2 regions of the Klenkia sesuvii genome follow, and region 1 is predicted to be linked to the other one. Evidence: riboswitches for the same ligand, from Rfam matches in the RefSeq annotation. Region 1 holds a riboswitch; the other holds the start of a gene.
What was found. A riboswitch is a leader RNA that binds a small molecule or an ion and turns the genes downstream of it on or off. The one in region 1 is predicted to bind cyclic di-AMP.
Positions count from the first base shown of each region.

Region 2: another riboswitch for cyclic di-AMP. It lies ahead of TEK04_RS10905 (VldE C-terminal domain-containing protein); the one in region 1 lies ahead of TEK04_RS15405 (C40 family peptidase).

Region 1 is NZ_JBAPLU010000017.1:18,796-23,256, reverse strand. It holds gene TEK04_RS15415 (serine hydrolase domain-containing protein) at 1-1,181, opposite strand, end outside; gene TEK04_RS15410 (DUF3817 domain-containing protein) at 1,192-1,530, opposite strand; gene TEK04_RS15405 (C40 family peptidase) at 1,645-2,781, opposite strand; cyclic di-AMP (ydaO/yuaA leader) riboswitch at 2,796-2,932, opposite strand; gene TEK04_RS15400 (phytoene desaturase family protein) at 3,170-4,461, shown strand, end outside.
Region 2 is NZ_JBAPLU010000009.1:102,667-107,127, forward strand. It holds gene TEK04_RS10895 (zinc-dependent alcohol dehydrogenase) at 1-84, shown strand, start outside; gene TEK04_RS10900 (protein adenylyltransferase SelO) at 105-1,544, shown strand; gene TEK04_RS10905 (VldE C-terminal domain-containing protein) at 1,560-2,357, opposite strand; cyclic di-AMP (ydaO/yuaA leader) riboswitch at 2,371-2,519, opposite strand; gene TEK04_RS10910 (M20/M25/M40 family metallo-hydrolase) at 2,642-3,961, shown strand; gene TEK04_RS10915 (MFS transporter) at 3,958-4,461, shown strand, end outside.

The sequences.
Region 1 (4,461 bases):
CCGACCCAGCTGCCGTCCGACCGCCGGACGAACCGGCTGGCCCGCCCGGCACGGCCGGGTAGCGGGCCCAGGTGCAGCGCCCCGTCCCCCTGCGCGCGCAGCACGTGCGGCGCCGGGCCCCAGAACCAGACGCCGAGGACGTCGAGCGGGACCGGCGGGGGTGCTGGCGTCCAGGCGGGCACCACCCGCGGTTCGGCCGCCTTCAGGTCGGCCAGCAGGCCGGGCACCAGCGGGTCCAGCCCGCTGGTGGTGTTGGCCAGCATGACCGCGCCGGTGAGCTCGGTGCGGTCGACGAACACCCCGGCGAGGAAGCCGGGCATCGATCCCCCGTGCCCGACCAGGGTGGTCCCGTCGACGCGCAGCACCTGGACGCCCAGCCCGTAGGCCGACCACCCGGCGGCGGAGCCGTCGACGCCGGCGGGCACGACCATCTCGGCCAGGGTGGCGGGGGCCAGCACGTCGCCGGTGTCGCCCAGCAGGAACGCGGCGAACCGGCCGAGGTCGGCCAGGGTCGCCCAGAGCTGGCCGGCGGCGTCCATCACCCCGGCGTCGTGCTCGGGCTCGGGCAGGACGACGTCGGCCCACGGGTGCACCGCGGTGCCCCGGGCGGCCATGCCGGACGGGCGCGCGGTCGTGCGGACCATGCCCAGCGGCGCCAGCACCTCGCGGGTGACGACGTCGACCCACGGTTGCCCGCGGTGCCGGGCCACCAGTTCGCCGAGCAGGCCGAAGCCCAGGTTGGAGTAGTGGAACCGGCGGGCGGCGCCGAGCACGACGTGCTCGGGTCCCAGCTGCAGGTCCGCCAGCGACCCGCCGGGCACCCGCTCCCACCAGCCGCCGGGGCTCTCGCTGGACGCACCGGCCAGGTGGGAGAGCAGCTGACCCACCGTGCGCGCGCCCAGCGGCGTGCCGGGGACGTGCTCCTCCAGCGGGTCGTCCAGGTGCAGGCGGCCCTCGTCGCGCAGCCGCATGACGGCCACCGCGGTCACCGTCTTGCTGATCGACCCGAGCCGGTACTGGACGTCGGTGTGCGGGCCGGGGACGTCGCCCCGGCCGGCCGACCAGGCCAGGGCACCGTCGCGGACCACCCCGGCCACCAGGCCGGGCGCCCGGCCGGTGGCCTGCACGCGCGCGGTGCGGGCGAGCAGGGCGCGGGCGGTGGTCGGCTCGACGCTGGGCATGCCCTGCAGGCTAGGGGGTGGCGGCCGGGTCCCCGACGGGCAGACGGCCGGTGCGGGCGGCCCACCGCTCGAACCAGACGGTCGCGAACGGCGGCACCGAGGCCACCAGGGCCAGGGCGGCGGTGCGCAGGTCCCAGCGCAGCACCCGCCAGCAGACCAGGGCCAGCACGACGTAGACCACGAACACCGCGCCGTGCACCGGGCCGGCGATCTGCACCCCCAGCTCGGAGGTGCGCAGCACCCACTTGACGAACATGCCGGCCAGCAGCAGCGCCCAGCTGACCGCCTCGGCGAACGCGACGACGCGGAAGGCGCGGGCGACGGTGGGGGGTGCGGGGAGTGCGGCCACGACCAGCACCAACGGACACGTGGCCGCCGCCGTCCCCGGGTGTGACCGACCCCGCACAGCACGGAGCCCCGGTCACCGAACGGTGACCGGGGCTCCGGTGGTGCGGTGCGGGGGTCAGCCCGCGATGCGGCGGTAGGCCGTGGGCGCGGAGCCCATGGCGTCGATGCTGGCCACCTTGACGACGTCGCCGGACGTCGGGGCGTGCACCATCTGGCCGTTGCCGATGTAGATGCCGATGTGGCTGACCGGCGAGTAGAAGGCCACCAGGTCACCGGGCTGCAGCTGGCTGCGGGACACCGACTGGCCCATCGAGGCCTGGGAACGGCTCGAGTGCGGCAGCGAGATGCCGGCCGCGGCGTAGGCGTACTGCACCAGACCCGAGCAGTCGAAGCTGTTGGGACCGGACGCGGCCCACACGTACGGGGCGCCCCGCTTGGACATCGCCGTGTCGACGGCGACCTGGGCGGCGGCGGAGTTGGCGACCACGCTGCTGCCCGCCGGGGCGGCCGAGGCGCTGGACCCGCCCGAGCTGCTCGAGTTCGAGCTGCTCGAGCTGTCGTCGCGGTCGGCTCGGCTGGTGGCCGTGGTGCGTGCGGCGACCTCGGCCGCGGCGGCCTCGGCCGCAGCGCGCTCGGCGGCCGAGAGCCGTTCGTACTGGGCCTGGTACTCCGCGATCTCGGCGTTGAGCTCGGCCTGCTGCGCGGTGACCGCGTCGACCTGGGCCTGCGCCTCGGCGGTGGCCTGCTCGGCGGTCTGCTGGGCCGTGGCCGCGGCGTCGTTGGCCTGCTGCGCCTGGGTGAGCACCTCGGTGCTGTGCTCGGACAGGAGGTCCAGGGTGGCCGACTGCTCGACGAACTCGCCCGCCGAGCTGGCGGTCAGGAGGGTCTGCAGGCCGGCGAGCTGGCCGCCGCCCTGGTAGGCGGTGCGCGCCACGCTGGTCACCGAGCCGCGGGCGGCCTCGAAGTCCGACTGCGCGGTCTGGGCCGCGGCGACGGCCTGGGCCTGGGCGGCCTGGTCGGCCTCCAGCGCCACGCGCGCGTCGTTGAACTGCTCGGTGAGGACCTCGAGCTGGTGCCCGCGCTCGGCCACGAGCTGGGCGGCCTCGGCGGAGGTGGTGGGTTCGGGGGCGGCCTGGGCCGGGGCGGCGGTCACGAGGGTGCCCGCGGCGACACCGGCGGCGGCGAGGAGGGTGATGGCGGCGCGACGGCCCCGGAGGGCTGGACGGCGCGCAGGCGTGCTGGAACTCGCCATGTGCGGCGGGTGGTCCTTTCTCCCAACGGCCGCCTACCGGGTTAGCTGACGGATTCGGGCGGGAAGGTCGCCCGGCACGTCGGGCCCTCGCGGGCCGTCGGTGCTTCACCCCAGTGCTTCGGTGGGTCCCCGGTCCTGGCGCGCCCCGGTGGTGCTGGTGGTGGTGCTGGGGCGGCCGTGGTTCGGCGGCGTCCGGTCGGCTGTCACCCAGGGCGGGTGGCGGAACGATCCGTCCGGACGGCACGACGGTAGGTGTGTGACCGTTTCGTGACAAGTGAGCCCGTGCCGATTGTGGAGTTCCGCACGTTCGTCACCGGGACACGCCCTGAGCACGCTCACAACCGGTTACCGGACGGTTGCGTCCGGACCGGTGGGCCAGGATGCCGGGATGAGCTACGACGTGGTGGTGGTCGGCGGCGGGCACAACGGACTCGTGGCGGCGGCGTACCTGGCCCGGGCCGGCCGGTCGGTGCTCCTCCTCGAGCGCAGGGCGGCGCTCGGCGGGGCGGCGGTCAGCGAGGCGGTCTTCCCGGGGGTCGACGTCCGGCTCTCGGCCTACTCCTACCTGGTCAGCCTGCTGCCCGACCGGGTCGTCGCCGACCTCGACCTGGGCGTCGAGCTGGCCGACCGGGCGGTCAGCTCGGCGACCCTGCTGGGCGACCGGGCGCTGCTGGTCGAGCGCGACCCCGGGCCGGCCACCGCGGCCTCCTTCCGGGCGCTCACCGGCTCGGACGCCGAGTGGGCCGGCTGGCAGCGCTTCTACGGCCGGCTCGCCACCCTGGCCGAGGACCTCTCCCCCACCCTGGTGCAGCCGTTGCCCTCCACCGCCGAGCTCGAGGGCCGGCTGCGCGACCGGCAGCTGTACCGCGACCTGGTCGAGCGCCCGCTGGCCGAGGTCGTCGCCGACCACCTCGACGCCGACGTCGCCCGCGGGGTGGCGCTGACCGACGGCCTGATCGGCACGTTCGCCGACGTGCACGCCGCCGACGGGCTGGCCGGCCGCTGCTTCCTGTACCACCTGGTCGGCAACGGCACGGGCCTGTGGCGGGTCCCGGTGGGCGGCATGGGCGCGGTGAGCGGCGCGATGGCCGACGCCGCCCGCCGGGCCGGGGCCGACCTGCGCACCCGGACGGCGGTCACCGCCGTCGAGACCCGGGCCGACGGCGTCACGGTGCACTGGACCGACGACGAGGGGACGGCGCACGCCGCGGACGCCGCCCACGTGGTGGCCGGCTGCGCCCCCGCTGTGCTGGACGAACTGACCGGCGCCGCGCCCGCGCCCCGACCGGTGGGCGCCCAGCTGAAGGTCAACATGGTGCTGACCCGGCTGCCCCGGCCGCGCTCGGGCCTGGACCCGGCGGTGGCCTTCGGCGGCACCTGCCACGTCGACGAGGCCGCGTCGCAGATCGACGCCGCCTACGCCGACGCCGCGGCCGGACGGCTGCCGGGCACCATCCCGTTCGAGGTCTACTGCCACTCCCTCACCGACCCGTCGATCACCGGCGGCACCGGGCTGCACACGCTCACGCTGTTCGGGCTGCACACCCCGGCGACGCTGTTCACCGCCGACCCGGTGGGCGCCCGCGAGGAGGCGGTGCGCCGGGTGGTGGCCCAGCTCGACGCCCAGCTCGAGGAGCCGCTGGCCGACTGCCTGGCGACCGACGCCGACGGCCGCCCGTG
Region 2 (4,461 bases), on a different contig from region 1:
GCCCAGGCCCCGGAGGCCTACACGAACTTCCGCGCCAAGGAGCACGGTTGGCAGAAGGTCCTGCTCAAGCCCGCCGGCGTCTGAGCGGACGTACCGTCGTGGGGGTGAGCAGCACCCAGACCGGCATCCGCCTCGGGCACCGCTTCGCCGACGACCTGCCCGAGCTGTCGGTGCCGTGGCAGGCCGACCCGGCACCCGACCGGCGGCTGCTCGCCCTCGACGACGCACTGGCCGAGTCCCTCGGGCTCGACCCGGCCTGGCTGCGGACGCCGTCCGGCCTCGCGTTCCTCACGGGGAACGAGGTGTCCGACGGCGCCCGCCCGGTCGCCCAGGGGTACGCCGGCCACCAGTTCGGCAGCTACTCCCCCCGCCTCGGCGACGGCCGGGCACTGCTGCTCGGCGAGCTCGGGGACACCGACCTGCACCTGAAGGGCTCGGGACGCACCCCGTGGTCGCGCGGCGGCGACGGGCTGGCCGTCGTCGGCCCCATGCTGCGCGAGTACGTGATCAGCACCGCGATGCACGCGCTCGGCATCCCCACCACCCGGTCGCTGGCCGTCGTCGGCACGGGTCGCACGGTGCAGCGGGAGACCCCGCAGCCGGGTGCGCTGCTCGCCCGGACGGCGGCCAGCCACCTGCGGGTCGGGTCGTTCCAGCTCGCCCGGGCCACCGACGACCTGGACCTGCTGCAGCGGCTGCTCGACCACGCGATCGCCCGGCACGTGCCGGAGGCTGCCGACGCCGAGGTGCCCGCGCTGGCCCTCTACGAGCACGTGGTCGGGGTGCAGGCCGAGCTGGTCGCGCAGTGGATGCTGGTCGGGTTCGTGCACGGCGTGATGAACACCGACAACATGACCATCTCCGGCGAGACCATCGACTACGGCCCGTGCGCCTTCCTCGACGCGCACGACGCCGACACGGTGTTCAGCTCCATCGACTCCGGCGGCCGGTACCGCTACGGCAACCAGCCGCTGGCCGCGCAGTGGAACCTGGCCCGGCTGGCCGAGGCGCTGCTGCCGCTCATCGACCCGGACGCCGAGGCAGCGATCCCCCGCGCGGTCGCTGTCCTGGAGACCTTCCTGCCGCGCTACGAGGCGGCCTGGGCGGCGGGCATGCGGGCCAAGCTGGGGTTGCCCGCCGCCGCCGACGCCGACCTCGCCACCGCGCTGGTCACCGACCTGCAGGCCCTGCTGGACGCCAACCACCCCGACCACACCGGGTTCTTCCGGGCGCTGGGCGGGGCCGCACGCGGGGACGTCGAGCCCGCGCGGGAGCTGGTGCTCAACCTGGCGGCGTTCGACGCGTGGCTCGAGCGGTGGCGCGCCGCCGGACCGGACGCCGACGCCATGGACCGGGTCAACCCCGTCCACGTGCCGCGCAACCACCTCGTGCAGGAGGCGCTGGACGCCGCGACGACCGGCGACCTCGGCCCCCTCGACGAGCTGGTCGACGTGCTGCGCCACCCCTACGAGGAGCGGCCGGGCCAGGAGCGCTACCGCACCCCCGGCCCGAACACGGCCTACGTCACCTATTGCGGGACGTGAACTACGGCTGCGTCCTCAGCGGTAGTTCACGTGCGGGTGGTCGAAGTGGTTCGCGGTCGTGCCGCCGCGGTCCTCCATCATCACCCAGGAACCACCCGGCGAGGACAGCATGCGCTGCTCCCAGATGATGTACTCCACGCGCAGCTCCGACCAGTGGTCGATGTGGTACTGCACGATGGCGTCGCCGAGCGCCGCGTCGCGCATGACCATGTAGTCCAGCGCGTAGCCCGACGGGTGGCCGTGCGGGTCGGCGGCGCTGGCCCGGGTGCCGCCGAGGGTGATCGAGTCCGCGCCCGGCACGTTCGTGACGACGGCGTCGGCGGCGGCCTGCACGACCGCCTTCACCGGGCCCGCGCTGTTGGTGATCTTCGCGATCCCGGACACCGCGTTGGCCGGCGCCGCGGCGACGGCTGCGGCCTCGGCCGCCTCCTTCGCGGCGGCGGCGGCTGCCGCCTCGGCAGCTGCCTGCGCGGCGGCCTCGGCCGCGGCGGCCTCGGCGGCCTGCTGGTCGAGCACGGCCTGGTCGGCGGCGGCCTGCGCGGCGGACGCGGCGGCCTGCTGGTCCTCGCGGGTGCTGCGGCTGGCGGCGAGGTCGGCCAGCTGACCGAGGTCCGGGGCGGGGGCGACGTCGGCGGTCAGCCCGAGCGACGCGGCGACGCTGGCCGGCTCGGTCGCGGCCACCGGGGTCGACGCCGGCGCGGCGCCGATGAGGACGTGGGCCAGGACGGCGCCGGAGGCGGTCAGGCCGAGGTACATCGCCGGACGGCGCCGGCGGGTGGGCACGCCGTGGCGGCGTGCTCGGGGGGTCGCCATGCGGCGGCTCTCCAATTGCTCCCAGTGGCCGCCTACCGGGTTAGCTGACGGGTTCGGGCGGGAAGTCGCCCTACCCCTGACGGTCAGGTGTGACCGGCAGCGGGATGCACCCCAGGACTGCGGTGGGTCCCCGGCTCGCCCGTGCGCTGGCGGGGCCAGCGGGCGACTCGACGGCGTCGCCCCTGCGGGACGACCAGCCCACGGTAGCCACCCGCACAGCCGCGGCCAAGGATCAGCGGCGGATTCGTCACGTGATGTCGTACGCACGTGACAGCATCCGCGGCGTGAGCGAGACCCACCCCGCCGTCCGGGCGCTGCAGGAGCTGGTGCGGCACCCCACCGTCGCCGACCGCGACCCGGCCCGCACCGACCCCGCCCCGTTCGTGGCGCTGCGCGCGTCGCTGGCCGAGCACTTCCCGCTCCTGCACGGGCTGGAGCGGGTCGAGGTCGAACCGCACGCGCTGCTGGTGCGCTGGCCGGGCCGGTCCGCCGAGGGCCCCGTCGTCCTCATGGCCCACCTCGACGTGGTCCCCGCCGAGGGCCGGTGGACGCACCCTCCCTTCGGGGCCGAGGTCCACGAGGGGGCGGTCTGGGGCCGCGGCACCCTCGACGACAAGGGCGCCGTCGTCGGCATCTGCGCGGCGGTGGAGTCGCTGCTGACCGAGGGGTTCGTGCCCGCCCGCGACGTGTGGTTGTCCTTCGGGTCCACCGAGGAGGTGTCCGGCACCACCGCGGCCGACGCGGTCGCCGAGCTGCGCCGCCGCGGGGTGCGGCCGTGGTTCGTGCTCGACGAGGGCGGCGCGGTGGCCGCCGAGGCCTTCCCCCTGGTGGCCGCACCGCTCGCGGTCGTCGGGGTCACCGAGAAGGGCGTGACGTCGGTCGAGCTCGTCGCCGAGGGCGCCGGCGGCCACGCCTCCACCCCGGCCCCCGGCGGCCCCACCGCGCGGCTGGCCCGCGCCATCACCGCACTGGAGGCCGCGCCGCTGCCCCTGCGCGCCCCGGCACCCACGCTGGAGCTGCTGCGCCGGCTCGGCCCGCACCTGCCGGCACCGCTGCGGCCGGTGCTCGCCCGGGCCGACCGGCTGGCGCCGGTGCTCACCCGGGTGCTGCGGGCCGCCGGGGCCGAGGCGGCCGCGATGGTGCGGACGACGGTGGCGGTCACCACGCTGTCGGGGTCACCCGCGCTCAACGTGGTCGCCTCCACCGCGCGTGCCGGGGTCAACCTGCGGGTGATGGTCGGCGACACCGTCGAGGAGGTGCTGGCGCACGTGCGCCGCACCGTCGGCCCCGGCATCCGGCTCGAGGTCGTCGAGCGCAACGAGCCCAGCCCGGTCTCGCCCTGGGACGACGCCGCCTTCGCGCTGCTGGAGCGCATCACCGGTGAGCTGTTCCCCGACGCCGTGCCCACGCCCTACGTGATGATGGCCGCCACCGACGCCCGCTTCTTCACCGGCCTGTGCGACCGGGTCTACCGGTTCACCCCGTTCCGCATGACCAAGGCCCAGCGGGCGACGATCCACGCGGCCGACGAGCACATCGGGGTGGCCGACCTGCTGGCCGGGGTCGACTGGTACCGCCGCCTGGTCCAGGAGCTGCCGGCATGACCCGGGCCACCGCGCAGGCCCGGGCGCAGACGCTGTTCGCCGTCGTCGGTGCCCTGTCGGTGGTCGAGGTCGCCAGCGGGGTGCTGCAGGGCTTCTACACACCGGTGTTCTCCGACGTCGCCCGGGCGCTGGGCATCGGCGACGGCGACGTGAACTGGTTCGAGGCCGCGCAGCTGGTCGCCTCCGCCCTGCTGGTGCCGGTGCTGGCCCGGTTGGCCGACCTGCACGGGCACCGGCGGGTGCTGCTGGCCTCCACCGCCGTCACCGCGCTGGGCACCTGGGTGATGGCCGTGGCACCGGCCACCGGCCCGGCGGGGTTCGCCGTGTTCGTCGCCGGGTCGGCCCTGCAGGGCGCCTACGTCGTCTGGCTGCCGCTGGAGGTCGCGATCGTGCACCGGCGCGCGGCTGCCGACGACCACCGCACCCGCCGCGCGGCGGGTGTGCTGGTCGCCTTCCTGCAGCTCGGGGTGCTGGCCGGGGCGCTGTCCAGCGGTGCGCTG